4 regions of the Streptomyces sp. NPDC017246 genome follow, and region 1 is predicted to be linked to each of the others. Evidence: riboswitches for the same ligand, from Rfam matches in the RefSeq annotation. Region 1 holds a riboswitch; each other region holds the start of a gene.

Region 1 (7,707 bases):
TCATCGGAACGGGCAGGAGGTGCGCGTTCGGGCCGCCGAGGTAGCGGAAGAGCGGCAGGTCCGAGGCCTCGGAGGCGGCGTGGGCCACGGCGAGCGAGACGCCGAGGATGGCGTTGGCGCCGAGGGATCCCTTGTTCTCGGTGGCGTCCAGGTCGAACATCGCCTGGTCGATCAGGCGCTGCTCGGTGGCGTCGTAGCCGACGAGCTCCGGGCCGATCTGCTCGATGACGGCGAGGACGGCCTTCTCGACACCCTTGCCCAGGTAGCGGTTGGGGTCACCGTCGCGAAGCTCGATGGCCTCGAACGCACCGGTGGAGGCGCCGGACGGAACAGCAGCACGGCCGGTGCTGCCGTCGTCGAGGCCGACCTCGACCTCGACCGTGGGGTTGCCTCGGGAGTCCAGGATTTCCCGGGCTACGACGACGTCGATGGACGGCACGAGCATCTCCTTTTTGGGATGTGACGCTGGATGTGACGCATGGCCGGTGCAGGGTCGATCGGCCTTGCGACAAGAGCCTAACCGGCTCGGAGGCTCCGGCCAGCCGGGCGCCCGCCCCCTGGGACGAAAAAGGACCCAAGGGCATGCATCTGGGGACGAAGGCCCCCGGAACTACTGGACAGTAACCACAAAGACCCCGGAAATGGGGAACCCCGGCCCGGCGCGCACGGGGGAAGGGCGCGCCGGGTCGGGGTGGTCACCGCGGGAGGGTCGGAGGGGTCGCGCGAGCCGCCGGACTCACGCGATCCGCCGGGCCTACTTCAGGTGAAGCTGCTGGCCCGGGTAGATGAGGTCGGCGTTCTCGACGACGTCCTTGTTCAGCTCGAAGAGCTTGGCCCAGCCGCCCTTGACGCCCTGCGCCTGAGCGATCTTGCTGAGGGTGTCGCCGGCGACGACCTTGTACTCGCCGTCACCCTTCTTGACCTTCTTGCCGGTCGGGGTGGTGACCGTCTTCTTGGCGGCGGCCTTCGGCGCGGCCTGCGGCTGCGCGGCCTTCTTCGGGGCCTGGCGCTGCTCGCTGCGGGTGGTCGGCTGCTCGGCCTTCCGCTCCTGCTGCTGGGGGGCGCTCTGCTGGGGGGCGCTCTCGGCGGCGCCGCCGTCGTAGGAGGCACCGGAGAGACCCACGCCACAGGACGGCCAGGCGCCCTTGCCCTGGCCCGCGAGGACCTTCTCGGCGATGGCGATCTGCTGGGACTTCGACGCCTGGTTGGCGGTCGAGGCGTAGGCGGTGCCGCCGTACGCGGCCCAGGTGGAGGCCGAGAACTGCAGGCCGCCGTAGTAGCCGTTGCCCGTGTTGATGGACCAGTTGCCGCCGGACTCGCACGCGGCGACGGTGTCCCACTCGGAGACCGTGGCGGCCGAGGCGGTGCCCGCTGTCATCAGCGGGGCGGCCACGGCGACACCGGTGACGCCGACGAGCGTGACGACCTGGGTGGCCTTGGAGGGACGGCGGTGTTTGCCCTTACCGGAAAACAGCATGGAGATTCTCCTCACCGACGCCTGTGAGGTGAGCTGTCGGGTTCGGGCCGGAAGAGTTGCCCGGCCGCGTGTCCTAGCACGCGGCTTCACCCCAAGCCGGTCATCGGCCGTCTGTCTCAACGGCCGGGCCCGGCACTTACCTTGGGTCCCCCACTCCTGCCTTCGGCGCTTACGCGACGACTGTTCCCATCGGCCGACGGCAGGATTCGGCGTTTCGGTCGACGGGGCCCGCGGTGGCGAGCGGTGATGACCGTAGACACAGACCCACCGGAAGTTCAAAGAGGCGTATTGCGGAAATATCGCCCCTACTTGCCTTCCGGCGGGGGGTGTTTATGCAGGTGGGAGGTGACGGGAGCAAAGTTTGCGGGCGTGACACGCCAGTTGGGGCGAAGAGACCCATGTCTCACTTGCCCAGAACCGGACATTCAACCCCGAATCACTTCGCCTCGGTCAGCGAACCGTTCGTCAGGTCAAGGCTCTGACCAGGGAGGATGAGGTCCGGGTCGACGCCCACGGTCTTCTTGTTGGCGTCGTAGAGCGCGGTCCAGCCGCCGGGGAGTTCGTTCTGCTGTGCAATGTCGGACAGGCTGTCGCCCGGCTGCACCGTATACGGGTCCGACTTGCCCTGACTGTCCGTTGCGTCCGCATTCTTCGCTTCGTCAGCCACCGGCGTCACGTCGGGGTTTTCCGCGAGGTTGTCCTTGCCCGAGGCATGTCTACCGGATTCGGTAGAGCTGTCCTTCTTGTCGGTTTCCTCCGGAGCGGCGTCACCCCGGTGCTTACCGGTGCCGGGCGTGGCCGACGTCTCGTCACCCTCGGGCGTACCGGGCGTAAGGGACGTATCGGGCGTGCTAGGGGTGGTCGGAACCGTCGGGTCGGACGGGTCCGTCGGCGCGGAGGGACTCACCGGGGCCGTCGGCGAGACGGGGGTGGTGGGCGCGGTCGGCGACGCGGGCGCGGTCGGCGAGACCGGCCCCTTGGCCTTCCCGGCGGCCTCGTCGGCCTCTGTGGGGCTCTTGGAGGCCTCGGAGACGCCCGTGTTCCAGCTCGACTCGGGGACGGGGACCGCGGGGGTCGTGGGGACGGAGGTCGGACCCGGGTCCACCCCGGTGCCCTTCCCGTCGTTCTTCAGGCCGGCGATCGGCGCACAGGTGGCCCACTCGGTGCTGCCCTTGGCGAAGGCCTTCTCGGCCACCGCGATCTGCTGGGCGCGGCTGGCCAGGTCGGCGCTGGGCGCGTAGGCGAGGCCGCCGTTGCGCTCCCAGCTGTCCTGGGTGAACTGGAGCCCGCCGTACATGCCGTTGCCGAAGTTGGCGCTCCACTGACCGCCTGACTCGCATTCGGCGACGCGGTCCCACGTGGCCGCGTCGGCGGCGGACGCGGATCCGGTGGCGAGCAGAGGCAGCGCCATGGCGGATCCGGTCACGCCCGCGGCGACGACGATGGCGGGGGCCTGACGGGGGCGACGGTGTCGTCCGTTCCCGGAACGCATAGGAGCGCCTTTCGCGTGGCGGCTGAGACTGCGGCGAAACGTAGCCGCATTCGAACACTCATCACAAGTCGATGGACCCACGATCACGCGAAGATCACATTTCTGATGAGCCGTCAGCTCAAGAGATCCTCAACGGAGCCGTACGGAAGGGGTGAACTCCACCGGAAGCGTGCGCAATCCACGCATGATGAGCCCTCCGCGCCACCGCAGTTCGGCCGGATCGGCGGCAAGTCGCAGGTCCGGCAGACGAGTCAGCAGGGTGGCCAGCGCGGTCTGCCCTTCGAGGCGCGCGAGCGGTGCGCCCAGGCAGTAGTGGATGCCGTGTCCGTACCCGAGGTGCTGGTTGTCGCGCCGGGCGAGATCGAGGGTGTCGGGCCCCTCGAACCGCTCCGGGTCGCGGTCGGCGGCGGCGAGGACCACGAGCACCGGGTCGCCCGCCGGGATGTCCTGCCCGCCGATGGCCAGCGGCTGCGTCGCGTACCGCCAGGTGGCCATCTCCACGGGCCCGTCGTACCGCAGCAGCTCCTCGATGCCGGTCTCCAGGAGCCCGCTCTCCCCCGCCGCGACCGAGTCCTGGAGCCGCTCGCGCTGCTCGGGGTGGCGCAGGAGCTGGTACATCCCGTTGCCGATGAGGTTGACGGTGGTCTCGAAGCCGGCGAAGAGAAGGATGAAGGCCATGGCGGCGGCCTCGTTCTCGGTGAGGTGCTCGCCGTGGTCGGAGGCCTTGATCAGTCCCGAGATCAGGTCGTCCCCGGGCTCCTCGCGCTTGCGGTGGATCAGCTCGGCGAGATAGCCGCGCATCTTCTTCACCGACCGCGCGACCCCGCCGCGCGGCCCGCCGCCGTGCCGGATCATCATCCCGGCCCAGTCGCGGAAGTCGTCCTGGTCCTCCTCGGGCACGCCGAGCAGGTCGCAGATGGCGTAGATGGGGAGCGGGAACGCGAACTCGTGGATGAGGTCCGCGCTCCCCTTCTCCACGAAGGAGTCGATGAGCCGGTCGGTCAACTCCTGTACGCGCGGGGCGAACTCGGCGACCCGGCGCGGGGTGAAGGCCTTCGAGACGAGCCGGCGCAGCCGGGTGTGGTCCGGCGGGTCGATGTTGAGCAGGTGGGTCATCAGCTCGGCCTTGCGCTCGCCCGGAATGCCCGTCTTGCCCTTGGCGTGCGGGGACTCGGCGTGGTGCGCCGGGTTCTTGGAGAGCCGCTGGTCGGCCAGGGCCTGCCGGGCGTCCCCGTACCGCGTCACGAGCCAGGCCTCGACGCCGCTGGGCAGGGTCGTCCGGCGCACGGGCGCGTGCTCCCGGAGCCAGGCGTACGCGGGGTACGGATCGGCGGCGAACTCCCAGGTGAAGAGCTCGGGCGCGGGCTCGGGCGCGGGGCCCGGAAGCGGCTCGGACGCGGGGTCGGAAGCGGCGCCCGACGCGGGCTCGGAAGGGGGTTCGGAGGCGGGGCAGGTGCCGGGGGTGGTGCTCACCCCCCGACCGTACAGGGCGGCCCGGAAGCCGAGTTATGTGGAGATCCTGTGATCGTGGAGGGGGGCCGTGCCCTAGATTCTTGTCGGTGGATCCTCAGATGCTCAGAAGCACGTTCGCGGTCGTCGAAAGACGGGCCGAACACGCCGTCACCTTCTTCTACTCGCATCTTTTCTGGAACAACCCCGCCATGCGCGAACTGTTCCCCGAGGACATGCGGCCCCAGCGGGACCGGCTCTTCGCCGCGCTCACCCATGTGGTCACCCATGTGGAGGACCCGGGGCTCGCGGAGTACCTGGGCCGGCTCGGCCGCGACCACCGCAAGTTCCTCGCCTCCCCCGCGCTCTACGCCGCCGTCGGGGCGAGCCTCCTCGCCGCCTTCGCGCACGCCGCCGGGGCCGCCTGGACGCTGGAGGCCGAGAAGGCCTGGACCGAGGCGTACGGCCATGTCGCCGACCTCATGCTGGCGGGCGCCGAGGAGGCCGTCCGGGACGGGGAGCCGGCCTGGTGGGACGCGGACGTCGTCCGCCACGAGCGGTACGGCGAGGATCTGGCCGTCCTCACCCTGCGGCCCCGGCAGCCCCTCCCCTTCCTCCCCGGGCAGTACGTCAGCGTCAGCTCGCTGCGCGTCCCGCGTGTCTGGCGCACCTACTCCCTCGCCGACGCGCCCCGCCCGGACGGCACGGTCGAACTGCACGTGAGCCGGATCCCGGGCGGCGCGATGAGCACGGCGCTCGTCGACGAGACGGGCCCGGGCGAGACCCTGCGGCTCAGCTCCCCCGGCGGCGTCCTCACGGCGCGGACGGAGCCGGGCGGACTTCGTGCCTACATATGCGCCGGTACGGGCTGGGCGCCGGTGCGGGCCCTCCTCGCCGAGGCGGCGGAGGCCGAGCCTGAACTGAAGGGCCGGCTCTTCGTCGTGGCGCGCTCCAAGGAGTACCTGTACGGGCGGCGGGACGCCGAGGAGCTGAAGGAACGTCTCGGGGGGCTCAGCGTCACCTACATCACCTCCGCGCCCGGCCATCGCAAGGACCAGGCGACCGAGCGGCTCCTGCAGGCGCTGCGGGCCTGCGTCCACTGGGCCTCGCACGACGTCTACCTCGCCGGACCGCCGGGCTTCCTGACGGAGGTCGCCGAGGCGCTCGTGGAACTCGGCACCGATCCGGCCCGCATCCACCACGACATCCTGCCGCCGGTGGGCCGCTTCGCCGTCCGCCCGAACACCGCGGCCGAACGCCTCCTGGGCCCGCCCCCGCCGCTCTGGCACAACCCGGGGGCCCGGGTCCCGCGCGAACGGTAGCCGGGCATCACGCCGGTCAGGCGGGGACGCCCTCCGCCGCGCGGATCGCGTCACGGTACGTCCGGGCCGCCGCGCGCAGTGCGGCCTCCGGGTCCACTCCGGCCGCCTCCGCCCGGACCGCGAGGCCGAGCAGCTCGTACCCGATGTCCTCGCCCGCCGGCAGGTCCACGTCGAGACCCGCCGTCCGCACCCGGCCGCCGAGCTTCGCGGCGAGCGCGAGCCCCGGCTGTCCGAGCGGCACGCCGTCGGTGACGGACTCGCGCTGCTTCTCCACCGCCTTGGTGCGCAGCCAGTGCGCCTTGACCTCTTCCGGGGTCTCGGCGGTGTCGTCGCCGAAGACGTGCGGATGGCGGTGGATCAGCTTCTCGACCAGCGTTCCGGCGACATCGTCCACGGAGAACGGCTCCTCCGGGTCCTCCTCGGCGATCCGGGCGTGGAAGACGACCTGGAGGAGGACGTCCCCGAGCTCCTCGCGCAGCGCCTCCCGGTCACCGTCCTCGATCGCCTCGACGAGTTCGTACGCCTCCTCGACGCCGAACTTCACCAGCGCCTCGTGGGTCTGCTTCGAGGACCACGGGCACTCGCGCCGGATGCGGTCCATGATCTGCACGACGTCGAGGAGCCGGGCTCCGGGCAGGTCGTACGAGCCGGGCAGCAGCTCCAGGTCGGGCATGGCGAAGCGGCCCGAGCCGGCGAGCCGGGCGAGACCGTCGGTCAGCGCCCGGTCGCCCTCCCCGGAGGGCAGCAGCAGAACGGTCCGGTCCCCCGCGCAGGCCTCGACGAGCTCCTCGGCGGTGGGCCGGAGGTGCTCGACGGCGACCCCGGCCTCCCGCAGGTACGGCAGCTGGGGGTGGTGCTCGTCGGGGCAGAGCACCCGGTCCGCGGAGCGCAGCGCCTGCCAGGCGGGCCAGGACAGCAGTCCGGGCGCCACACGGTGGCTGGCGGTGAGCAGAACGATGCGGCCGGGGCTCTCAGAAGTCACCCCTTGAACTTACTCCGCCCCACGCACCGGCCGGGACGGGGCCGGTGCCCGGTGGGACGGGGCCGGGCGGCGCCCGGTGCGGGTCAGGCGACGCCCGGGACGGCCCCCGGGTCCTGGGTGAGCTGGCGGAGCCAGGGCGCGTCGCTGTTGGCGAGGCGGACCTGGGCGTCGTCCCAGGCGCCGTAGCGCGGGTTCACGTCGATGGCGAGGGCCTTGGAGGCGGCGGAGAAGACCTCCGTCAGCTTCTTCTGGCCCTCGGGGGTGTCCGTGACACCGAGCTTGGCGGCGATCTTGTTCATGAGGACGTTGCGGCGGACGACGTCGTCGATCTCGCCGGGGGCCACGCCCTGCTCCTGGAGGAGGACGGTGGCGAGCCGGTCCTCGCCGCCGCTCTCGCGGACGAAGGCGGTCCTGGTCTGCTGGAGCTCGCCGCGGGTGGCGGTCACGCCGTTGTCCGCGGCGACCTTGTCGACGACCCGGTCGAAGATCATGACGTTGAGCTTGCGGCGGGGCAGGTCGCCGGTGGCCTGGACGAGCTGGGCGGCCTGCGGGGAACGCTCCTGCGCGGCGCGCACGTCCTTCACCTGTGCCTGAAGGCTGGAGACGTCGATGCGTTCACCGCCGACGACGGCCGCCGCTCCTGGATGGGCGTCACTGCCGCAGGCGGTGAGCAGCGGGGCCGCGGCGAGCAGTGCGGCGGAGACGGTGAGCGCAGTGCGGCGGTGCAAAGGAGCCTCCCGGGCTGGTCGTGCGTCAGTTGAACGACCTTGCGGTGATCGATGGTAGGGAGTCGCCGGGGCCGGAGCCACTACTTCGGTGCGACTGTTTCCCACAACGACTCACCCGTACGCCGGGTGTCGGCCCGTACCAGTCCTGTCCCGGGCCCCTCGGGCGTCCCGCCGTGCGTCCCCTCGTGGGTCTCCTTCACCAGGTAGTGGGGCCGCCGCTTGACCTCGTAGTAGATGCGGCCGACGTACTCGCCGAT
Region 2 (7,707 bases), on a different contig from region 1:
AGCTCCTCCACCTGGACCACGCGGCACCGGACCAGGACGTCTCGCTCTACATCAACTCCCCCGGCGGCTCCGTCACCGCCATGACCGCGATCTACGACACGATCCGCTCGCTCCACTGCGACGTGGAGACCACCTGCCTGGGCCAGGCCGCGTCCACCGCCGCCGTCCTGCTCGCCGCCGGCACCCCCGGCAAGCGGATGGTCCTCCCCGGCGCCCGGATCACGCTTCAGCAGCCCGTCGCGGAGGAGCCGATGCAGGGTCAGCCGAGCGACCTCGACCTCCAGGCGCGCGAGATGCTCCGACTCCGCGCCCTGGTGGCCGGGATGCTCACCGAGGCCACCGGGCAGACCCCGGAGCGGATCGACGCCGACCTCGACCGCCTCACGGTCCTGGACGCGCCGGCCGCGGTCGCGTACGGCCTGGTGGACCACGTCGTCACGAGCCGGAGCGCGGCCTCCGGCGGCGCGGCGCGGTGAGCCGGCCGTGGTTCCCGAGCTGCCCCCGCTGCCCGCGCTGACCCGCGCGGAGGGTGAACTCGTCGACGCCTACCTCGAAGTCGCCGACCTCCTTGGGAAGATCAATCCATCCAGGAGTACGCATACCTATGGAGCCCTGCGCGCGGCACAAGCCCTGGTGAAGCGGGCCGAGGCACTCCTCCAAGCCCTGACGCTCATGCATACGCGGGGCGAGAACGAGGTCCACACGGACACCTTGGCGCGTGCCTTAAGGGTGTTGGACGGGGAGCGCAGGACCGGCCGGGTCACCGTCCCCCACTCCCGCGCGAGTTGACATTCCCGCGTGTCGTGTCGAGGTCCGGACGGCCGACGCGCACCGCAGAATCGCTCCCCCGTTCGGCGTAGTCGACGAGTCGACATATGTGCCGGGTGAGTTGCACAACAGGTGTACGCATTTGGCGGAATGGGGCGTTCCGCTGCTGGTGCGGGGCTCGTCGGCCACACCTACGAAGATCACAAAGGCTTCCTGTCCACCCGAATGGATCAGTCGTGAGGAGCCTCACATATCGCCGTTTCAGCTCGGATTTCGACCCTGGTGTGGGTCAAGATCCCTGTCGACGACAAGCCCCCGCCGCCGCGGCGGGGCGGTCCGGGCGGACGCCGAGTCCTGCCGCTGTCCCGGACGTCTGGTCGACAGGAGTGGATCGGCAGGAGTGGAGGACCCGATTTTTACGGGACTGACGCGCTGTTTCGACAGCGGGGCAGTCCCTTGGGGTGAAGCCGCGTCAGCGGCCGGGCATCTTCGCCAGCCCGAACCCGACAGGTCATCCTTCGCAGGCGGCTGACGAAGGGTTGCGCATGACCGCGCAGATGCATGTCCCGTCCCTGCTGTCCCGGGCCGGAGCCGTCTCGGCTCTCACCCTCGCCGCCGTCGGCGGCACGCTGTTCGCACCAGGTGCGGCATCGGAGGCCCAGGCAGCCACCACGCACGCGAACAAGGCACTGAGCGTCGCCGCGTCCAAGAAGGGAGCCCCGTACGGGTACGGGAGCACCGGGCCCTCCAGGTTCGACTGCTCCGGGCTGACGCTCTACGCGTACAAGAAGGCGGGCAAGTCGCTGCCCCGCACCGCGCAGCAGCAGTACAACAAGACCCGGCACATCTCCGCCTCCAGCCGGCAGAAGGGGGACCTGGTCTTCTTCCACTCCGGTGGACGCGTCTACCACGTGGGGATCTACGCCGGCAGCGGCAGGATCTGGCACTCGCCCAAGACGGGTTCCTGGGTGAAGCTCGACAAGATCTGGTCGTCGAAGGTCTACTACGGCCGCGTCCGCTGATCAGGCGGCGGTGACGGTCCGTCCGTGAGGGGTGCGGTGGCGCCGCCGTACCCCCGGGACCCCGTCAGCAGCTCACGACGGGGACCACGGTCCACGGCACGGTGATCCAGACCGTCTTGCCGCCGTCCGCGGTCGGTGTCACCGAGAGACGGCCGCCCGCCTCCGCGGCCAGTACGCGGATGATGACCAGGCCGCGGCCGTTGTCCTGCTGAACCGCCGCCGGGAGGCGGCGCGGGCGGCGTGGATGGCTGTCGGTGACACCGATGTGGAGCTGTTCCTCGCGTTCCAGCCGGACGTCGACCGTGAACGTGGGCGACTGACCGAGGGTGTGCAGGACGGCGTTGGTGGCCAGCTCGGAGACGATCAGCCGGATCGCGTCCGCGATGTCCGCGGCATCGTCGAGGCCCCACTCCACGAGGACCTCCGCGACGTACCTCCGGGCCGTGGGGACCGAGGCGGGCTCGCTCGGCAGGGTGAGGGTTGCTTCCTGGTGATCTGCCATGGCGACGCTGTCCCTTTCCCGCCGGGGCCAATGCCCCGGATTGCGCTTCGCGTCAGAGTGCCACCGATCGTGCCGCGCCGTGCGGCGTTCCACCAAGATATGTCCCCATCTGTCGCCCGAAGCGGTGAACTCTGCTGCCCGGGAACGCTCTTGGGCCGCCCGTCACCCCTGCCGGGCGGAGGGCGCGGTACGCAGGATCGTCTCCACCGCCTGTTCGATCAGCGCGTCCGTCAGATCGGCGCGGGCCGTGAGCCGCAGCCGCGAGATGCCGTCGGGTACGGACGGGGGCCGGAAGCAGCCCACCGCCAGTCCCTGTTCGCGGCAGTCCGCCGCCCACCGCAGGGCCGCCTCCGGGGAGGGGGCCCGCACCGAGACCACGGCCGCGTCGGGCCGCGCCGCCGTGAGCCCCGCGTCCGTGAGCAGCCGGTGCAGGGTGGTGGCGACGGTACGGGCCCGCTCGGCGAGACCCGGTTCGGCCACGAGCAGGCGCAGGCTCGCGAGCGCGCCGCCCGCGGCGGCGGGGGCGAGCCCGGTGTCGAAGATGAAGGTGCGGGCCGCGTTCACCAGGTGCTCGATCACCCGGGCCGGGCCGAGGACGGCGCCGCCCTGGCTGCCGAGGGACTTGGAGAGGGTCAGGGTGGCGACGACGTCCTCGTCGCCTGCGAGCCCGGCCCCGTGGAGGGCGCCGCGGCCCCCATCGCCGAGGACACCGAGGCCGTGGGCGTCGTCCACCACGAGCCCCGCGCCGTGCGCCCGGCAGGCGGCGGCGAGCTCCGGCAGCGGGGCCTTGTCCCCGTCGACGGAGAAGACCGAGTCGCTGACGACCAGGGCCCGCCGCCCGGGGTGCGCGTCGAGGGTCTTGCGTACGGCCTCGGGATCGGTGTGCGGAACGACGGCCGTCTCGGCGCGCGCGAGGCGGCAGCCGTCCACGATCGACGCGTGGTTCGAGGCGTCGGAGACGACGAGGGAGTCCCGGCCGCCGAGCGCGGTGAGCGCCGCCAGGTTGGCGGTGTAGCCGGAGGAGAAGACGAGGGCCGCCTCGAAACCGCAGAAGTCGGCGAGCTCCCGCTCCAGGCGGGTGTGCAGCCGGGTGGTGCCGGTGACGAGCCGTGAGCCGGTGGAGCCCGCGCCCCAGCGCCTCGCCGCCTCGGCCGCCGCCTCGGTGACCTCCGGCCGGCGGGTGAGCCCGAGATAGTCGTTGCTCGCCAGGTCGAGCAGCTCCGACTCGGCCGCCCGGGGCCTCAGCGTACGGACGAGACCGGCGTCCGCCCGGCGGCGCGCCTCGGCGTCGGTCCAGTCGAACGCGGTACGGCGCGGGCCCGCGGCCCGCGCGTCGTCGGCCTGTGGCATTCGGCGATCCTTTTGTAGGCAGCGCACAGACCCTAACCGGAGCGTGCCGAGGTCGGGATGTGGTCATCCACACACCTCTATCGGGGGCGTTTGTTCGGATCCTCCTTGGCCCGGGGGCGGGCGGTAGGCAAGGATCAGCGGTTATGGACCTGCTGAACACGCTGGTGGAGAAGGGGCTGCGGCGCGAGCTGCCGACCCGTGAAGAAGCGCTCGCCGTCCTGGCGACCTCCGACGACGAACTGCTCGATGTGGTGGCGGCGGCCGGCAAGGTGCGCCGTCAGTGGTTCGGGCGCCGGGTGAAGCTCAACTACCTGGTGAACCTGAAGTCGGGGCTGTGCCCCGAGGACTGCTCGTACTGCTCGCAGCGCCTCGGCTCCAAGGCCGAGATCCTGAAGTACACCTGGCTGAAGCCGGACGAGGCCTCCCAGGCCGCCGCGGCCGGTGTCGCGGGCGGGGCCAAGCGGGTCTGTCTGGTCGCGAGCGGCCGCGGTCCGACCGACCGGGACGTCGAGCGGGTCGGCAAGACCATCGAGGCCATCAAGGAGCAGAACGAGGGCGTCGAGGTCTGCGCCTGCCTCGGTCTGCTCTCCGACGGTCAGGCGGAGCGGCTGCGGGACGCCGGCGCCGACGCGTACAACCACAACCTGAACACCTCCGAGGCGACGTACGAGGGGATCACCAAGACCCACACGTACGCCGACCGGGTGGACACCGTGCAGAAGGCGCACGCCGCCGGTCTGTCCGCCTGCTCGGGTCTGATCGCGGGCATGGGCGAGACCGACGAGGACCTCGTCGACGTCGTCTACGCGCTCCGCGAGCTGGACTCCGACTCGGTGCCGGTCAACTTCCTCATCCCCTTCGAGGGGACGCCGCTCGCCAAGGAGTGGAACCTGACCCCGCAGCGCTGCCTGCGGATCCTGGCGATGGTGCGGTTCGTCTGCCCCGACGTCGAGGTCCGGATCGCGGGCGGACGCGAGGTGCACCTGCGCTCGATGCAGCCGCTGGCGCTGAACATCGCGAACTCCATCTTCCTCGGCGACTATCTGACGAGCGAGGGCCAGGCCGGCCAGGCCGACCTGGACATGATCGCGGACGCGGGCTTCGAGGTGGAGGGCGCCGGCACGACCACGCTGCCGAAGCACCGCGCGGACGCGCTCGCCGCGGCGGGCGGCGGCTGCGGCTCGCAGGCGTCGGCCGGCTGTGGCTCGGAGGCCTCGGCCGAGGGCGCGGGCTGCGGTGCGCACGCCGAGGCGGGCGGCGGCTGCGGGCCGTGCGGGGGCCACGCTCCGGCTGCCGAGCAGGCGGACCCCGTCGAGACCGCGGCGAACCAGGCCCGGACCGATCTGGTCGCGGTGCGCCGCCGGGGCGCCGGCACGGACCTCGCCCCGAACGCGTGACGGCCGTGCGGAACGACGAGCTCATCGCCCTCGACCGGGCGCACGTCTGGCATCCGTACGGCCCCATGCCGGGACGTACGGACCCGCTGGTCGTCGAGTCCGCCTCCGGCGTACGCCTGCGGCTCGCCGAACCCTCCCAGGGACGGGCCGAGCTGATCGACGGCATGTCCTCCTGGTGGTCGGCGATCCACGGCTACAACCACCCCGTGCTCAACGAGGCGGTACGCGGCCAGCTCGACCGGATGAGCCACGTCATGTTCGGCGGGCTCACCCACGAGCCGGCCGTCCGGCTCGCCACCCGGCTCGTCGAGATCACCCCCGAGCCGCTGCGGCACGTCTTCCTCAGCGACTCGGGCTCCGTGTCCGTCGAGGTCGCGGTCAAGATGTGTCTGCAGTACTGGCGCTCGCTCGGCCGTCCCGAGAAGCAGCGGATGCTCACCTGGCGCGGCGGCTACCACGGGGACACCTGGCAGCCCATGTCGGTGTGCGACCCGCAGGGCGGGATGCACGAGCTGTGGTCGGGGGTGCTCCAGCGGCAGGTGTTCGTGGACGCCCCGCCGGCCGCGTACGAGGAGTCGTACGCGGAGCTGCTGCGGACCGAGATCGGGAGGCACGCGCACGAACTGGCCGCCGTGATCGTGGAGCCGGTGGTGCAGGGAGCGGGCGGGATGCGCTTCCACGACCCGGCGTACCTGCGGGTGCTGCGCGAGGCCTGCGACGCGCACGACGTGCTGCTGGTCCTCGACGAGATCGCCACCGGCTTCGGGCGTACGGGCACGCTGTTCGCCGCCGATCAGGCGGGGGTCTCCCCCGATGTGATGTGCGTGGGCAAGGCGCTGACGGGCGGCTATCTGTCCATGGCGGCGACGCTCTGCACGAGCCGGGTCGCCGACGGGATCTCGCAGGGCGAGGTCCCCGTCCTGGCCCACGGGCCGACCTTCATGGGCAACCCGCTGGCGTCGGCGGTGGCCCTCGCCTCGATCGACCTGCTGCTCTCCCAGGACTGGCAGGTCGAGGTCAAGCGGATCGAGGCCGGACTGCGGGCGGGGCTCGCCCCCGTCGCCGACGTGCCGGGGGTGCGCGAGGTGCGGGTGCTCGGCGCGATCGGCGTCGTCCAGCTCGACCACGACGTCGACATGTCCGCGGCCACGGCGGCTGCGGTCCGGGAGGGCGTGTGGCTGCGCCCGTTCCGGGACCTGATCTACACGATGCCGCCGTACGTGACGGGGGACGCGGACCTGGCGCGGATCTGCGCCGCGGTGGGCGCGGCGGCGGCCGCGGGCTGAACGGAAGGACTGGAACAGTGGGAATCGTCGTCGTCAGCGGTACGGGCACGGAGATCGGCAAGACGGTCGTGACCGCGGCGGTGGCCGCCGTGGCCACGGCCGCCGGCCGGTCGGTCGCCGTCCTGAAGCCCGCACAGACGGGCGTCGGGCCGGACGAGCGCGGCGACGCCGACGAGGTCGTCCGGCTCTCGGGCGCCGCCGGCTCCGCCGAACTGGGCCGCTTCCCGGAGCCGCTGGCCCCGGGTACGGCGGCCCGGCGGGCCGGGCTAACCCCGGTCGGCCCGGCGGAGGTCGCCGAGGCCGCCCGGAAGCTGGCCGCAGCGTACGACCTGGTGCTCGTGGAGGGGGCGGGCGGACTGCTCGTCCGCTTCGACGAGGAGGGCGGCACGCTCGCGGACGCGGCGGCGCTGCTCGGCGCCCCGGTCCTCGTGGTCGTGCCGGCCGGTCTGGGCACGCTCAACTCGACGGTCCTGACGGCGGAAGCGCTGCGGGCACGCGGGATCGAGCAGCTGGGGGTGGTGATCGGCAGCTGGCCGGACGCGCCGGACCTGGCGATGCGCTGCAATCTGGCGGACCTGCCGGAGTCGGCGGGCGCGCCGCTCCTCGGAGCGGTGCCCGAGGGGTCGGGTTCGCTCGGCCCCGCGGAGTTCCGGGCGGGGGCGGGCGACTGGCTGGGCCCGGCCCTGGGCGGCACGTGGGACGCGGAGGCGTTCCGGGAGCGGTTCCCCGCCTGAGCGGGGGCCGTGCCCGACCGGCGGGCGGCGGCCGGGTGACAGGGCGGCGACCGAGTGAAGGACCGGCCGCGCGAAGGATCGCGGGAGCGCGGACTCCGTAGGGTGGAGGCATGCGCGCTCACGTTCAGGAGATCGTCTTCGACTGTGCCGGTCCGGCCGCACTGGTCCGCTTCTGGGCCGGTCTTCTCGGCGGTGCTCCGGTCGACCGGAGCGGAGACTGGTCGTACGTGGACCCGCCGGGGTTCGTCCGGCTCGCCTTCCAGCGGGTACCGGAGGGCAGGACGGTGAAGAACCGGGTCCATCTCGACCTGGAGGTCGAAAACCCGGACCGGGCCGCCGACGAGGCGCTGCCCTCCGGCGCGGCGCGGGTCGGCGGCCTCGTGACGGACGAACAGGGCACCTTCCAGGTCATGCGGGACCCGGAGGGCAACGAGTTCTGCTTCGTGACGGGCTGAGGCGGCTCCGATGACACCCTCGCGCCCGGTACCGCCGGAAACCTCGTCACCCCGCGTCCACCATCCGCTGTTCGCCCGCTTCTACGCCCGGTTCAGCCTCTCCGCCGAGACCAGGGGCGGGCTCGGTGAACTGCGCGCCGAACTGCTCGCCGGGGTCACCGGCCGGGTGATCGAGATCGGGGCGGGGAACGGG
Region 3 (7,707 bases), on a different contig from region 1:
GTCGGCTCCACCGTCTTCGGACTGCCCGCCGGCGAGCGGCTGATGCGCGGCCTCGGCTCCTCCATCCACCCGGACAACGTGGACCACGGGGCCTTCGACGAGATCCACTGGGTGGGCCCCGCCGAGGCGGTACGGGCCGCCCGCCGCCTGGCCTCGCGCCACTTCGCGACGGGCGGCTGGAGCGTCGGCGCGGTCGCGCTGGTCGCCGGGTGGCTGGCCCGCACCCGGCCGCGCGGGACGCGCATCGCGGCCGTCTTCCCCGACGGGCCGCAGCGGTACTTCGACACCGTCTTCAACGACGAGTTCTGCGCGGCGCACGGCCTTCTCGCCGGACCCGTACGGGAGGACCCGGCCGGATTCGAGGCGGGCGCGCCCGTCGACGGCTGGACCCGCAAGGTCCTGGACCGGGCGGGGCGGGCCCGTTGAGCACCACGACGGCGGCTCCCCGGGGCGGGGTGTGGAAGCAGAGCCGTACCTTCGAGCCGGCCGTGCGGCTCCTCTTCCTCAACCAGCTCACCATCAACCTCGGCTTCTACATGCTGATGCCGTACCTGGCCGCGCACCTCGCGGACGGGCTCGGCATGGCCGCCTGGGCGGTGGGGCTGGTGCTCGGCGCCCGGAACCTCTCCCAGCAGGGCATGTTCCTCGTCGGCGGGGCGCTCGCCGACCGGCTCGGCTTCAAGCCGCTGATCGTGGCGGGCTGTGCGCTGCGGACGGCCGGCTTCGGGGCGCTGGCCTTCGCCCAGTCGCTGCCGATGCTGGTCGTCGCCTCGCTCGCGACCGGTCTCGCGGGGGCGCTGTTCAACCCCGCGGTACGGGCCTGTCTCGCGGCGGAGGCGGGGGAGGAGCGCCGGGTGGAGGCCTTCGCGCTGTTCAACGTCTACTACCAGGCGGGCATCCTGCTCGGGCCGCTCGTGGGGGTGGCCCTGACAGGGGTGTCGTTCCGGCTGACGTGCGGGGTGGCGGCGGTGCTGTTCGCCGGACTGACCCTGGTGCAGCTCAGGTACATGCCCGTACGGCGGGGGAAGCCGGCGCCGGCGGGGGAGGAGCGGGGGCAGTTCCGCACGGTGCTCGCCCACCGCACCTTCTGGCTCTTCTCGCTCGCCATGACCGGCTCGTACGTGCTGTCCTTCCAGGTCTATCTGGCGCTGCCGCTCGCGGCGGGCGGTACGGGGCCCACGACGGCGCTCTTCGTCGTCTCCGCCCTGGTCGCGCTCGCCGGGCAGCTGCGGATCACGGCCTGGTGCAAGCGGCGGCTGAGCCGGGAGCGGTGTCTGGTCCTCGGGCTCGCCCTGATGGGCGGGGCCTTCCTGATCCCGGCCGCCCTGGGGCGGGGCCTGGTGGGGCTGTTGTCCTGCTCGGCGGTCCTGGCCGTCGCGAACGCGGTGCTCTACCCCTACGAGATGGACACCGTCGTCGCCCTGTCCCGGGGGCGCTGGGTGGCCACCCACTACGGGCTCTACAACACGGTCTGCGGGATCGGGATCACCCTCGGGAACCTGGGGACGGGCGCGCTGCTCGATGTGACCGGATGGTCGGCGATGCCGTGGCTCGCGCTGTGCGCGGTGGGCCTGACGTGTGCGGCGGCGATGGCGCTCCTGGCGCGCGGGGGCCGGCTGGCGGAGGGTGCCGCGGCGGCGGACTGAGCCGTCGCACGCGCGCGTGCCCGGGCCGTACGCCAGTCGGCCCCGTGGGAGTCGCCGCCCCGCGGGGCCGCGGCCACCCTGGGAGGGCGCGGTACGGGCCGCGCCCGGGTACGGACGGGGGAGGGGAGCACAGGTGGGGCACCCCCCAGGAGCGTTCGGCGGGCGGCGGGGCGGCGGGGGCCGCCGCCCGTACCCCCGTGCCCGGAAGTTCATCCGGGCACTGCCGCCGCTGATCATCCTGGGCGGTGTCGTCTTCGACCTGCTGACACCGGCCACCTACACGGCGGCGCCGCTCTTCTCCGCGGCCCCGTTGATCGCCGCGCCCTTCTTCTCCACCCTCACGACGCTCCTCACCGGGATCGCGGCCGTCCTCGCCTCCGTCGAGCTGCACCACTACAACGGCACCATCACCGACATCCCGTCCCTGACCGAGACCCTGACCGTCCTCACGGTCGCCGCGCTCGCCCTGCTCATCAACCGGGTCGTGCGCCGCAGCGGCGAGCGGCTGGCCTCCGCGCGGGTCATCGCGGAGACCGCGCAGAAGGCGGTGCTGCCGATGCCCGCCGAGCGGATCGGCGGGCTGCAGTGCGCGGCCCGTTACGAGGCGGCGCAGGCGGACGCGTTCATCGGCGGCGACCTGTTCGCCGTCCAGGACACCCCCTACGGGGTGCGGCTGGTGCTCGGCGACGTCCGCGGCAAGGGGCTGGACGCGGTCGAGGCCGTGGCCGTCGTCATCGGGGCCTTCCGGGAGGCGGCCGAGCAGGAGCGGACCCTGGAGGGCGTGGCGGAGCGCCTCGAACGGGCCCTCGCCCGGGAGGGCACCCGCCGGGACGGGCTCGACGCCTTCGAGGGGTTCACCACCGCCGTCCTCGCCGAGATCCCGCGCGGCGACGGAGGGGGCACCTTCGAGGGTTTCGTACGGGTCGTCAACCGCGGGCATCCGCCCCCGCTGATGCTGTACGCGGACGGGCGTCTGGAGGCGCTGGAGCCGAGCGAGCCGGCGCTGCCGCTCGGCATGGGCGATCTGGCGGCGTGGCCGGACCGGGCCGAGGGGCGGCCCTACCCGCCGGGAGCGACGCTGCTCTTCTACACCGACGGCCTCTCGGAGGCGCGGAACGCGGCGGGTGTCTTCTACGACCCGGGGGAACGCCTGGCCGGCCGGATCTTCCCGGGCCCCGAGGAGCTGCTCGACGCGCTGGTGGGCGACGTACGGCTGCACACGGGCGGCGGGTCGACGGACGACATGGCGCTGCTCGCGGTGAGCCGTCCGGCGGCGGGGCAGCCGGAACGGCGCCGGACGATGCCGGTGGTGCCGCCGGGCGGTCCCGGCGGCACCCGTGGCGGGCCCGGCCGCAGGCCCGGTCACCGGCCGTAGTCGCGGGGTGTCGCTGCGATAACAATTGACATAACGTCAGATCGCGAGAGTTCCACGGCCCCTTACTGAAGGGGGGTCAACTCGGGCCATTCCCTCCCAATTCAATGAATGATCAAGAGGAACGGCTTGGAATCGGGACCCCCTGTCTATTAACGTTCGATAACGCAGCGCGGTCGTCCCAGCCGTCGCAAGAGGCGGCACCGTGCGCACGCGCCGAATCCTGAAAAGGAACCGGGGAACCACTACTTGGGGTGAATCGGGCCCTTCGCACCTGGTGCGACCGTGCCCGTAGGAGACCTTCCTGCTCCGAACCCGTCAGCTAACCCGGTAGGCGAGAAGGAAGGAAAGGAGCGCGCCTTCGTGGCGTCCAACACTCCCGCACCCGAAGCCCCCTTCGATGCCTTCGGTGGTGGTGCGGGTCCTTCCGCCCCGGACACCGAGTGGAATCCCACCGAGGACTCCCTCCGCGCCCAGAACCGTTCCGGCGGCCGTCACCGGGTCGTCAAGCAGCGCTCCAACTTCGCCCGTTCCTCCACCGTCCTCGGTGTCGGCGTGATCGCGGCCGTCGGCGCGGGCGGCCTCGCCACCGCGCAGGAGAAGCCCCCGGTGGCCATATCGCTCCCGGACCTTCCCGACCTCCCGGACCTCCACCTGCCGGACCCCCACGACCTTCCCGGTGTCGGCGACCTCCTCCCCGAGGAGACCCACGAGACGGTCAGCGCGGCCCGCGCCAACCCGAACCCGCTCACCGTCGCCACGTACGCCACCCTCGACGACACGCAGGACGCGGCGACCGGCCGGACCGCGCAGGCCGTGACCGGCGCCGGCGACGCGGGCGAGGCCCTGCGGGCCCGCATCCTCCAGCAGGCCGAGCAGCAGCAGGCCTCCGCCGACGCCGCCGAGAAGGCCGCGGCGGAGAAGGCGGCGGCGGAGAAGGCCGCCGCGGAGGCGAAGACGAAGGCCGACGCGGCGGAGAAGGCGGCCGCCGAGGCGAAGGCCAAGGCCGAGGCGGAGGCCAAGGCGAAGGCGGAAGCGGCAGCCGAGGCGAAGGCCGAGGCCGAGCGCCTCGCCAAGCTGGCCGCGAGCTACTCGATGCCGCTCTCCTCGTACAGCCTCAGCGCCACCTACATGCAGTCCGGTTCGATGTGGTCCTCCGGCTACCACACGGGCCTCGACTTCGCCGCTCCCACCGGTACCCCGCTCAAGGCCGTCCACGGCGCCACCGTGAAGTCGGCGGGCTGGTCCGGCTCGTACGGCTACCGCATCGTCCTGGAGCTGGAGGACGGCACCGAGGTCTGGTACTGCCACCTCTCGTCCATGACGGTCGGCGCGGGCCAGACCGTGGGCACCGGCGAGACGATCGGCCGCGTCGGCGCCACCGGCAACGTCACGGGCGCCCACCTCCACATGGAGGTGCACACCTCCGGCGGTGACGGCATCGACCCGGCGCAGTGGCTCCGCTCCAAGGGCCTCAGCCTCTGACACCACCCCGGAATAGCCCCGGCGGTGCGGACGGTTGACCGACCCATGACCTCCCTCCGCCCGCTGGGCCGATCCGACCTGCACGTCTTCCCGCTCGCCCTGGGCGGCAACGTCTTCGGCTGGACCGCCGACGAGGCACAGTCCTTCGCCGTCCTCGACGCCTACACCGCCGCGGGCGGCAACTTCGTCGACTCCGCCGACGTCTACTCGGCCTGGGCCGAGGGCAACCGGGGCGGCGAGTCCGAGACCGTCATCGGCCGCTGGCTCGCCTCGCGCGGCAACCGCGACGACGTCCTCGTCGCCACCAAGGTCGGCGCCCACCCCCACTTCAAGGGCCTCTCCGCCACCACCATCAAGGCGGGCGCGGAGGAGTCGCTGCGGCGCCTCGGCACCGACCGCATCGACCTCTACTACACGCACTTCGACGACGAGTCCGTCCCCGTCGAGGAGATCGTCACCGCCCTCGACCAGCTGGTGAAGGACGGCAAGGTGCGGGCCGTCGCCGCCTCCAACATCTCCCCGGAGCGGCTGCGCGCCTCCCTCGACTTCGCCGAGGCCGAGGGCCTGGCCCGTTACGTCGCCCTCCAGCCGCACTACAACCTGGTCTCCCGCGACACCTACGAGGGCCCCCTCCTGGAGACCGTCGAGCACGCCGGGCTCTCCGCCGTCCCGTACTACGGCCTCGCCGCCGGCTTCCTCACCGGCAAGTACCGCCCCGGCGCCACCGTCGACAGCGTCCGCGCCTCCGGGGCCGGCGGGCACCTGGACACCGAGCGGGGCCGTGCCGTGCTCTCCGCGCTCGACACGGTCGCCGAGGCGCACGGCGCCGAACTCGCCACCGTCGCCCTCGCCTGGCTCGCCTCCCGCCCGACCGTCGCGGCGCCGATCGCCTCGGCGCGTACGGTCGAGCAGGTCCCGGCGCTCGTCGCGGCGGCCGATCTCACGCTCACGGACACCGAGCTGACCCTGCTGACCGAGGCCTCGGCCGTCTGACCGGGGACCTCCGGGCGGCGGGCCGACCGGGGACCTCCCGACGGCGGTCCGGCCGATGACCTCCCGACGGCGGTCCGGCCGCGGACCGTCTACCTGCGGTACGGGTTGTAGCCGTCGTAGTCCAGGTACTGCGGCGGCGCCCACACCCGGCCCGTCGCCCGCGCCGCGTACGTGAGCGCGGGCGAGGCGACCTCCCTGCGCTGCCACAGATGGTGCAGCAGCTCCTGCTCCCGGGCGGGGAAGTCGGGCCCGGCCGTACCGCGCCGGGCCCGGTCCCGCAGGAACGCCAGGGTCGTCGCGAAGGACTCGTACTCGCCGACGACCCGTGCGGCGGGCTGCCCGTACGTGCGGGCGGCGAAGGCGCGGGCCAGCTGACGGGCGCGCATCGAGGAGAGCGCCAGCGGCTCGGCGGGGGAGAGCCAGCCGGCCGCCGCGTACGCCGGGAGCTCCCCGGATATCGTCCGCAGCTCGCGCTGGCGGCTCCACACCGCGAGCCAGGTCAGCAGACCGAAGGCCGGGACCATGAGCGCCCCGTACACCGCGTAGAAGGTCAGCGGGCCGCCGAAGGTGGCCGAGCCGTTCCACGCGGCGTGCAGCCCCATGGCGAGCAGCAGCCCGGCGCACGGCAGCAGCACCCGGCGGAGCCGCTTCCCGCGCGGCGCGAGCGCGGCGAAGCCGAAGCCGATGCCGGTGAGCACGGTGAAGAGCGGATGCGCGAACGGGGACATCACGACCCTGACGAAGAAGGTCGCGGCGGTCACCGAGCCGAGGCCGGTGGAGCCGAACTCCTGGTCCTCGCCGAAGGCGTTGCCCAGATAGAGGATGTTCTCGGTGAAGGCGAAGCCGGTCGCGGTGAATCCGGCGATCACGACCCCGTCGACCAGACCGCCGAAGTGCTTCCTGCGGAAGAGGAAGAGCAGCAGGACCGCGACGGCCTTCGCGCTCTCCTCCACCACCGGAGCGATCACCGTCGCGCCGAGGGTGTCCGCCGAATCGGGGTCGGCGGTCGCCGTCGCGATCCAGCGGACCGCGAAGGAGTTCGCCAGGATCGCGACCAGCGCGGCGGCGAAGGCGCCCCAGGCGAAGGCGAAGAGCAGGTTCTTCCACGGCCCCGGCTCGACCCGGTCCAGCCAGCGGAACGCGGCCATCAGCAGCGGTACGGGAAGCACGGCGAGGCCCAGACCGACGAGGAAGCCCTCGGTGCCCGTCTGCTCGCGGACCAGCCCGAGGATGAACAGGGCGCAGATCGCGAGCACGGTGACGACGGCGACGGCCCGGACCACCCGGCTGCGCCAGAAGGCCCGGCGGGGCCGGTAGCGCCACTGGGACCGGTCGGCGGCCGCCGGGAAGGCCGGCTCCTCGGTGTCCCGGTGGGGGACGGGAGCGGTTCCGGCGCCGGTGGGTGCTTCGGCGGGGGCGGGGTTCGACACGTCAGCGACCCTAACGACCCCCACCGACACCGGGCCAAGGAGTTCTTCTCTCCCCGTCACTTTCTCCGGAAGAGGAGGTCGTGCACGACATGGCCCTTGTCGAGGCCCTGGCCCTCGAAACGGGTGAGGGGCCGGAAGTCGGGGCGCGGCGAGAACCCGCCGTCGGCCTCCGTGTTCTCGAAGTCCGGGTGCACGGAGAGCACCTCCAGCATCTGCTCGGCGTACGGCTCCCAGTCGGTGGCGCAGTGGAGGACGCCGCCGGGCTTGAGCCGGGTCGCGAGGAGACTCAGGAACTCGGGCTGGATGAGCCGCCGCTTGTGGTGGCGGGCCTTGGGCCAGGGGTCCGGGAAGTAGACGCGGCAGCCGTCCAGGGAGTCCTTGTCGAGCATCTCGCGGAGCAGGATGATCGCGTCGCCGTTGGCGACCCGGACGTTGGTCAGGCCGTTCCGGTCGGCGAGGCCGAGCAGATTGCCCTGGCCGGGGGTGTGCACGTCCACGGCGAGAATGCCGGTGCCGAGGTCGGCGGCCGCCATCTGCGCGGTCGCCTCGCCCATGCCGAAGCCGATCTCCAGGACGACCGGAAGCCCGTCGAACATCTCGCCCAGGTCGAGGATCCGCTTGCCGTCGATGTCGAGACCCCAGTCGGGCCACCGCTTCAGCAGGGCCTCGGCCTGGCCGGTGGTGACGCGGCTGCGCCGCGGCTGGAAGCTCCGGATCCGCCGCTCGTGATGCGACCCGGCGGGATCGGGCAGGGGGCCCTCGCCGGGAGCGAACCGCTGAC
Region 4 (7,707 bases), on a different contig from region 1:
CGCCCTCGACCGGCAGGCCACGGCCGTCCGCGAGGCCCTCGGGGACACGGCTCCGGTGCGGTTCGCGACCGCCGCGTTCGGCGGCGGCACGCCCACCTTCCTGACTGCCGCCGAGCTGGAGCGGCTCTGCGACATCGCCGAGAAGCGGACGGGGGTGGATCTGCGGGCGGTGCCGCTGTCCGTGGAGACCTCGCCCGCCACCGCGACCGCCGACCGCCTGGCCCTGCTCGCCGAGCGGGGCGCGACCCGGCTCAGCATCGGGGTGCAGAGTTTCGTGGAGGCCGAGGCGCGGGCGGCCGTCCGGCCGCAGCACCGCGCCGACGTCGAGTCGGCCCTCGGCCGGATCCGGGACACGGGCGTCCCGGTGCTCAACATCGACCTGATCTACGGGATCGACGGCCAGACCGAGAGGACCTGGCGGTCCTCGCTCGACGCCGCCCTCGTCTGGCGCCCGGAGGAGCTGTACCTCTACCCGCTGTACGTCCGGCCGCTCACGGGCCTCGGCCGCCGGCTCTCCCCCGCCGCCGACCTGGAGTGGGACGAGCAGCGGCTGCGGCTGTACCGGTACGGCCGCGACCATCTCCTCTCCCACGGGTACGAGCAGGTGTCGATGCGGATGTTCCGGCGGACGGACGCCGCACCGCTCGGCCCCGACGACTACGCCTGCCAGACCGACGGGATGATCGGCCTGGGCTGCGGGGCCCGCTCGTACACCTCGGCCCTCCACTACTCCTTCGACTACGCGGTCGACATGCGGGAGATCCGTACGATCATCGACGCCTACACGGGGACGGAGGACTTCTCGCGTGCCGAGGTCGGCCGGTGGGTGGACGCCGGGGAGGCCCGTCGCCGCCATCTGCTCCAGTCGCTGCTCCAGGCGGAGGGCATGCCGCTCGCCGGGTACGAGGAGCGGTTCGGCGCCTCGCCGTTCGCGGACTTCCCGGCGGAGCTGGGCCGGTTCGAGGTGCTCGGGTGGCTGGACGAAGAGGCGCCGGCCGGGCTCCTGCGGCTGTCCCCGGAGGGCCTCGCCCACTCGGACGGCCTCGGCCCGGAGCTCTTCTCCCCCTCGGTGCGGGCCGCGATGGCCGCGTACGAGCCGAAGTAGCGGGCGCGCATGGACCTGACACCGCCCTCGCGCACGCACCGGGGCATGGACCTCACGCTGCTCTACCGGGGCCCGCTCGCCTCCTGCGACTTCGACTGCCCGTACTGCCCCTTCGCCAAGCGCCGGGACAGCCGGGAGCGGCTGCGCGCCGACCGGGCCGCGCTCGAACGGTTCACCGGGTGGGCCGCCGGGCAGACCGGGGACCGGCTGCGGATCCTCTTCACCCCGTGGGGCGAGGGCCTGGTCCGCTCCTGGTACCGGCGGGCGCTGGTCGAGCTGTCTCGGCTCCCCCACGTGGAGCGGGTGGCGATCCAGACCAATCTGAGCTGCCGGACCGACTGGCTGGCGAAGGCGGACCCGGAGGGCGTGGCGCTCTGGTGCACGTACCACCCGGGGCAGACGCCGTACGAGCGCTTCCTCGCCAAGTGCGGGGAGCTGGCGGAGCGGGGCATCCGCTTCAGCGTCGGGGTCGTCGGGCTTCCCGAGCACGCGGAGCACGCCCGGCGGCTGCGGGCCGCCCTCCCGTCGCACGTCTACCTCTGGGTGAACGCGGCGGAGGGACACACGTACACCGACGCCGAGGCGGCCGGGTGGACGCGGATCGACCCGCTCTTCCCCTACAGCCGGCATCCGCACCGCTCCGCGGGGCTGCCGTGCCGGACCGGGGAGTCGGTGATCTCGGTGGACGGCGAGGGGACGGTGCGGCGCTGCCACTTCGTCAAGGCCGAGCTGGGGAACCTGTACGACGGCTCGTACCGCGCCGCCCTGCGTCCCCGCGCCTGCCCCCTCGCCGTCTGCGACTGCCACATCGGCTACGTCCACCTGGAGACGCTGCCGCTGTACGACGTGTTCGCCGGCGGGGTCCTTGAGCGGATTCCCGCCCTTCGCCCGCCGGCCTCCCCCGGAGCTACAGGGGCATGAGGTCGGGGCGCTTGGCCTCGACGTGGTCGCCGGAGCTCTCGCCGCGCAGCCGGCGCCCGATCCAGGGCACGAGGTACTCCTTCGCCCAGTGGATGTCGTCCCTTCGCACGTCGAGCGTGTTGCGCGGGGGAACGGGCGGCCACGCCTGGTCAGGGTCGGCGGGCACCGGCAGCCCGAGGACCTGGGCGGCGCGCAGGGCCACCCGGGTGTGCCCCTCGGCCGAGAGGTGCAGCCGGTCGTCGTCCCAGGCGCGCCGGTCCTGCACGGACCGGAGTGACCACAGGTCGAGGACCGGGCAGTCGTAGCGGTCCGCGATGGCCCGGACGTGGGCGGTGTAGGTGGCGATCTTGCCGCGCAGGTGCTTGAGCACGGGCACGTCGCGGGTGTCGAAGCCGGTGGTCACCATGACGGTGCCGACCGCGGAGGTCAGGTCGGCGACGGCCCGCTCGAAGCGCTCGGCGACGTCGTCGGGGTCCGTGCCGGGGCGGATGATGTCGTTTCCGCCGGCGCAGAAGGTCACCAGGTCGGGGGCGAGTTCCTTCGCCCGGGGGACCTGTTCCGCCACGATCTGGTCGAGGAGGCGCCCGCGTACGGCCAGATTGGCGTAGCGGAAGGCGTCGTGCTCCGGCAGCTGGTCGGCGAGCAGCACCGCGAAGCGGTCCGCCCAGCCGACGTACGTCCCCTCGGGGCCGGGGTCCCCGACGCCCTCGGTGAAGCTGTCACCGATCGCCGCGTACGACCCGAATGCGTTCTTGTCTCTTGATCTCGAATCGTCTGCCACGAGAGCACATCCTTCCCTTTCGGATGTGACCTACGCGACCGTAAGGAGGGGTTGACGCCGGGTGACATATGCCACCGATAAAGAATTTGCCAAGCCGGAATAGACCGGGACCGCGCCGGAGGCCCGGCACGTGTGTGCCGGGCCTCCGAGTGACGACGGGGCGTCAGATGTTCACACCGTGCTGACGCAGGGTGGCGATCGGGTCGATGTCGGAGCCGTACTCCGGCCCGGTGCGCATCTCGAAGTGCAGGTGCGGCCCGGTGACGTTGCCGGTCGCGCCGGAGAGGCCGATCCGCTCTCCGCCGCTTACGGTCTGGCCGGCGGAGACGGCGATCGAGGAGAGGTGGGCGTACTGCGAGAAGGTGCCGTCGGCGTGCTGGATGACGACCTGGTTGCCGTACGCGCCACCGTCGCCGGCGGAGTAGACGGTGCCGGGGCCGACCGCGACGATCGTGGTGCCGGTGGAGGCCATGAAGTCCACGCCGGTGTGGTAGCCGGAGGACCACATCGAGCCCGCGGCGCGGTACGGGGTGGACATGCCGCCGTTGACGGGGGCGAACCAGCCGGAGGAGGAGGTCGCGCCGGCCGAGGAGGAGCCGGAGGACTGCGTGCTCGCGGCCGGGGCGGCCGCGCGCTCGCTGCCGCGGGAGGCGCGCGGGGCCTCGTCGGTGTTCTTCGCCGAGGACTTCGCGGAGCTCTTCGGGGCGCTCTTGGGGGCGGCGGCCTTGGGCGCGGCGCTCTTCGGGGCGGCGGTGCTCTTGGCACCGAGCGTGAGCTTCATGCCGGGCAGGATGAGCGAGGGGTTCTCGCCGACGACCTGGCGGTTGTCCGCGTACAGCTTCTGCCAGCCCCCCGTGAGGTGGTGGTCGGCGGCGATCTTCGACAGGTAGTCGCCCCGCACGACGGAGTACGTCTTCGGAGCGGCCCGCACGGTGGCGGGCGCCGCCTTGGCGGTGGCGGGGGCCTTCACCTGGGCGGCGGCGGTGACGGCCTGGCCGGGAGCGGCGGCCGGGGCGGCCTGCTCGGCGGCGTAGGCGCCGGTGGCGCCGAGGAACGGGAGGGCGACAACGGCGCCTCCCGTGCCGGCGGCGACGATTCCGCGGGTCAGGGGGTTGATCTTGGGACGGCGGTGCTTACCCGTCGCGGGCATGGCGAATTCCTCTCCGGCGCCTGCGAGGTGAGCTGTCGGGTTCGGACTGGAGATGCCCGGCCGCGTTCTCACGCGGCTTCACCCCAAGCCGTCCTGCGTCGCGGGACCGGCGTACTTCCTTGGGTCCCCCGCTCCTGCCACGCATGGGATGAGTGGTATTCCGGACGGTGGCAGGATTCGGCGGTCCGACCGGATTGACGGTGACGCTAGACGAGCGGGTCGGGGCGAACAAGCCAATGATTTCTCCCGGCTTTCCCCGTACGGCCTTTCACCCGGAATTCCGGTCACCCTCCGTGGATGACGGGCCTTCGATTTCCTTTTTCCGTACGGCAATTGCCCCGGGCCCCCGGCCACGATCCGTCACTTCTATGACGCTGCTCACGCGCTCGGGCTCATCTCACCTGTAAACAGGGCGCGTTATGCACAACGCCTCAATTCGGACAGATCACCCATTCCCGTCCAGGGGGGTGCGCCGCAGGGCCGCCACCTGGATGATTGCCCCTGGAACCGATCTCGCGTCGGGCACCCGAACGTCGACCATCAGGAGCATCCGTGACGCAGCAGCTGCCGCAGGTCCCGCCCATCGAAACGAACGAGCCCGAGCTGGCCGAGGTCCGCAACTTCCGGGACGTGGGCGGCCTGCCGACGACGGACGGGCGTGCCGTGCACCCCGGCCGCCTCTTCCGCAGCGGCCACCTCGCCCACGCCACCGAGGAGGACGTCGCCTTCCTCGACTCGCTGGGCCTGCACACCGTCTTCGACTTCCGGAACCTGGCCGACCGCAAGATCGAGGGTCCGGACGTGGACCTCCCCGGCGTGCGGAACGTGAACATACCGCTCAACGACCCCGCCGACGGCAAGGAGTTCTGGAAGCTGGTCCGCGACGGCGACATCGAGCAGCTGCGGGACATCCTGGGCGACGGCAAGGCCGCCACCCGTATGTCCGACTCGTACCGAAAGATGGTGGTCGAGCGGACCGCGGAGCACAGCCGCGTCCTGCACTCCCTGGCGGAGGACAGCCTCCCCGCCCTGATGCACTGCGCGGCCGGCAAGGACCGCGCCGGGCTCTCCATCGCGATCACCCTGCTCGCCCTCGGCGTCGAGCGGGAGGCGATCGAGGCCGACTACGTGAAGTCGAACGACCCGCACCGCCGCTACAAGGTGCGCCGCAGCTCCACCGCCCCGGACGCGATGTCGCCCGAGGTGATGGAGCTGCTGAGCCCGCTGTTCGACGCGCGGGTGGAGTACCTGCGGGGCGCCTTCGAGACGATCGAGGCGACCTGGGGCTCGGTGGACACCTACCTCGCCGAGGGCCTGAAGCTGGCCCCGGAGACCCTCGCGCGCCTGCGGGAGCGGCTCCTCACCGAGGTGTGACCGGGATCTACTGGTTCTGCCCGCCGAGCATGAAGAGCAGGTAGAGGAAGCCGGCGAAGAGGTGCCCGGCGATCAGATAGGCGAAGAGGCGCAGGACGAGACCCTTGGGGAACTTGCCCTCGCCTCGCTCTTCGCCGGTGACAGGTCGTGACTTCTCGGACATGTTCATCCTTTTCTGCCGAAGGAAGGACGTGGGATCAGCGGCGGTGCGGAGTCCCGTCGCCGAGGCACAGCTCGGCCGCGGGACTCTGCATCAGGGTGTGGACGAAGAGCAGCTCGGCCCCGCCGGGGGTCGCGGCCCCGATCCGGTGCGGGGTGAGCGAGTCGAAGTGCGCGCTGTCCCCGGGATCGAGGACGTGGACGGCCTCGCCCAGCGCGAGCCGCACCCGGCCCTCCAGGACGTGGATCCACTCCTCGCCGGGATGGACGCGCACGATGTCGCCCCGGGTGGCGTACGGCACGTGGACCCGCAGGCACTGCAGGGCGCGTCCGGCGCCGCCCGCCTGGCGGTAGATCCAGCCGTCGGCCTCGACGGGCTCGGAGCGGCCGGCCCGGACGACGGGGTCGCGCTCGGGCGGTGCCTCGCCGAGGAGCTCGGAGACCGTCGTACCGTAGATACGGGCGAGGGCGAGCAGCATAGGGAGCGAGGGCTGCCGGTTTCCCGTCTCCAGGCGCGAGAGGTGGGCCGGCGAGAGCCCGGCCCGCTGGGCGGCGGCCTCCAGGGTGAGCCCCCTGCGGCGGCGCAGGGCCCGCAGCTGCGGGGCGACGTCGGGCAGGACGGCGGGGTCGGCCGGGGCGCCGGAAGCGGCGGATGCGGCACGCGCGCCGGACGGGGCGGCTTCGGGCGGAACGCCCGGAGTGGTGGGGTCCGGGGAGGCTTCCCCGGGGACGTGGTCCATGCGTCCATTCCGCCAGGATCGTGCCTCTGAGGCAAGTTTCTTGCCTCAGAGGCAAAAGTCCCGGGATCCGGCGGCTCAGCGCTGGGCGACCGCCTGCTTGACCAGTGTCCTCCCGAAGTCCCACATCAGCCCGCCACCGCCGTGAGCCTCGTCCATCACCGCCGTGAAGGCGGTGACGAACCGGTCCACGTCCGCCTCGTCGATGACCAGCGGCGGGATCAGCTTGATCACCTCCAGATGGTCCCCGGAGACCTGGGTCAGAATCCGGTGCCGCTGGAGCAGCGGGACGACGACCATCTGGGCGAAGAGTCCCTTGCGGGCGGCCTGGAGCATCGTCCAGCGCCCGCGGAGCCCCAGCGAGGACGGCCGGCCGAACTCGATCCCGATCATCAGGCCGCGGCCGCGGATCTCGTGGAGGAGCTCGTACCGGGGCACCAGCTCCCGCAGACGCCCGGAGAGCAGGTCGCCGATCCGGCGCGCGTGCGCGACCGTCCCCTCGTTCTCCATGACCGAGAGGACGGCGAGTCCGGCCGCCATGGCCTGCGCGTTCGATCCGAAGCTCGCCGAGTGGACCAGGACCCGGTCCATCGACGAGTAGACCTTCTTGAAGATCCAGTCCTTGCCGAGGGTGGCGCCGACCGGCACATAGCCGCCGGAGAGCGCCTTGGCGACACAGACCAGATCCGGTTCGACGCCGTCCTCGTGCTGGTAGGCGTAGAAGTCGCCGGTCCTGCCGAGGCCGGTCTGCACCTCGTCGGCGATGAGCAGGGCGCCGTGCCGGTGGAGCAGCTCCTGGGCGGCACGGAGGAAGCCCGGCGGGGCCGCGTGGACGCCCTTGCCCTGGATGGGTTCGACGACGAAGGCGGCCACGTCGCCCTTGCGCAGTTCCCGCTCCAGCGCGTCGAGGTCGCCGAGCCCGATCGCCGTGTCGGGCAGCAGCGGGGCGAAGCCGTCCCGGAAGCCGTCCTCCCCGTTGACCGAGAGCGAGCCGGTGGTGAGCCCGTGGAAGGCGTGGACGCAGTAGAGGACCCTGGGCCGCCCGGTGGCGTACCGGGCGAACTTGAGGGCGGTCTCCACGGCCTCCGTGCCGCTGTTGCCGAAGAAGACGCGGTCGAGATGCGGGCTGTGGGCGAGGAGCCGCTCGGCGAGGAGTCCGGGGAGCGGCTGGCAGTCGAAGCGGGTGAGGTCGGCGAGCTGGGCGTCCAGGACGTCGTGGAGGGCCCTGCGGACGACGGGGTGGTGCCGTCCGAGGCCCATCACGCCGAAGCCGGCGAGCATGTCGAGGTGGTCGACACCGTCGGAGTCCCAGAAATGGGCGCCCTCGGCCCGCTCGTACACCTTGTCGAAGCCGATGGTGTGGAGCATGCGCGGCAGCTGGTGGTTGAGGTACCTGGCGTGGAGCTCGTACCGCTCGCCGCCGCGCTCGGCGAGCAGCGCCCCGAGGTCGAACTCGCCGCTCATCGCTCCCCCGTCCTCA

Evidence for each region. A riboswitch is a leader RNA that binds a small molecule or an ion and turns the genes downstream of it on or off. The one in region 1 is predicted to bind cyclic di-AMP.
Region 2: linked by a shared signal. The riboswitch ahead of ACH4MY_RS19005 (C40 family peptidase) and the one ahead of ACH4MY_RS19890 (transglycosylase family protein) in region 1 are both predicted to bind cyclic di-AMP.
Region 3: linked by a shared signal. The riboswitch ahead of ACH4MY_RS04580 (M23 family metallopeptidase) and the one ahead of ACH4MY_RS19890 (transglycosylase family protein) in region 1 are both predicted to bind cyclic di-AMP.
Region 4: linked by a shared signal. The riboswitch ahead of ACH4MY_RS02775 (peptidoglycan DD-metalloendopeptidase family protein) and the one ahead of ACH4MY_RS19890 (transglycosylase family protein) in region 1 are both predicted to bind cyclic di-AMP.

What each region holds. Positions count from the first base shown of each region.
Region 1 covers NZ_JBIRMW010000008.1:56,117-63,823, forward strand. Annotated here, with positions in the region: gene eno (phosphopyruvate hydratase) at 1-445, opposite strand, end outside; gene ACH4MY_RS19890 (transglycosylase family protein) at 755-1,477, opposite strand; cyclic di-AMP (ydaO/yuaA leader) riboswitch at 1,481-1,655, opposite strand; gene ACH4MY_RS19895 (transglycosylase family protein) at 1,914-2,969, opposite strand; gene ACH4MY_RS19900 (cytochrome P450) at 3,099-4,442, opposite strand; gene ACH4MY_RS19905 (globin domain-containing protein) at 4,541-5,740, shown strand; gene ACH4MY_RS19910 (nucleoside triphosphate pyrophosphohydrolase) at 5,757-6,722, opposite strand; gene ACH4MY_RS19915 (SurA N-terminal domain-containing protein) at 6,806-7,450, opposite strand; gene ACH4MY_RS19920 (glycosyltransferase family 2 protein) at 7,531-7,707, opposite strand, start outside.
Region 2 covers NZ_JBIRMW010000007.1:315,063-322,769, forward strand. Annotated here, with positions in the region: gene ACH4MY_RS18995 (ClpP family protease) at 1-476, shown strand, start outside; gene ACH4MY_RS19000 (hypothetical protein) at 484-789, shown strand; cyclic di-AMP (ydaO/yuaA leader) riboswitch at 1,189-1,311, shown strand; gene ACH4MY_RS19005 (C40 family peptidase) at 1,314-1,790, shown strand; gene ACH4MY_RS19010 (ATP-binding protein) at 1,855-2,292, opposite strand; gene ACH4MY_RS19015 (8-amino-7-oxononanoate synthase) at 2,455-3,642, opposite strand; gene bioB (biotin synthase BioB) at 3,786-5,039, shown strand; gene ACH4MY_RS19025 (adenosylmethionine--8-amino-7-oxononanoate transaminase) at 5,045-6,325, shown strand; gene bioD (dethiobiotin synthase) at 6,343-7,059, shown strand; gene ACH4MY_RS19035 (VOC family protein) at 7,170-7,514, shown strand; gene ACH4MY_RS19040 (class I SAM-dependent methyltransferase) at 7,525-7,707, shown strand, end outside.
Region 3 covers NZ_JBIRMW010000002.1:97-7,803, reverse strand. Annotated here, with positions in the region: gene ACH4MY_RS04595 (PLP-dependent cysteine synthase family protein) at 1-426, shown strand, start outside; gene ACH4MY_RS04590 (MFS transporter) at 423-1,646, shown strand; gene ACH4MY_RS04585 (PP2C family protein-serine/threonine phosphatase) at 1,780-3,021, shown strand; cyclic di-AMP (ydaO/yuaA leader) riboswitch at 3,223-3,370, shown strand; gene ACH4MY_RS04580 (M23 family metallopeptidase) at 3,382-4,503, shown strand; gene ACH4MY_RS04575 (aldo/keto reductase) at 4,549-5,496, shown strand; gene ACH4MY_RS04570 (PrsW family intramembrane metalloprotease) at 5,586-6,926, opposite strand; gene trmB (tRNA (guanosine(46)-N7)-methyltransferase TrmB) at 6,983-7,707, opposite strand, start outside.
Region 4 covers NZ_JBIRMW010000001.1:620,718-628,424, forward strand. Annotated here, with positions in the region: gene ACH4MY_RS02760 (STM4012 family radical SAM protein) at 1-1,105, shown strand, start outside; gene ACH4MY_RS02765 (STM4011 family radical SAM protein) at 1,151-2,026, shown strand; gene ACH4MY_RS02770 (SGNH/GDSL hydrolase family protein) at 2,013-2,807, opposite strand; gene ACH4MY_RS02775 (peptidoglycan DD-metalloendopeptidase family protein) at 2,971-3,957, opposite strand; cyclic di-AMP (ydaO/yuaA leader) riboswitch at 3,962-4,150, opposite strand; gene ACH4MY_RS02780 (tyrosine-protein phosphatase) at 4,510-5,331, shown strand; gene ACH4MY_RS02785 (DUF6126 family protein) at 5,339-5,494, opposite strand; gene ACH4MY_RS02790 (helix-turn-helix domain-containing protein) at 5,529-6,230, opposite strand; gene ACH4MY_RS02795 (aspartate aminotransferase family protein) at 6,306-7,691, opposite strand; gene hpnH (adenosyl-hopene transferase HpnH) at 7,705-7,707, opposite strand, start outside.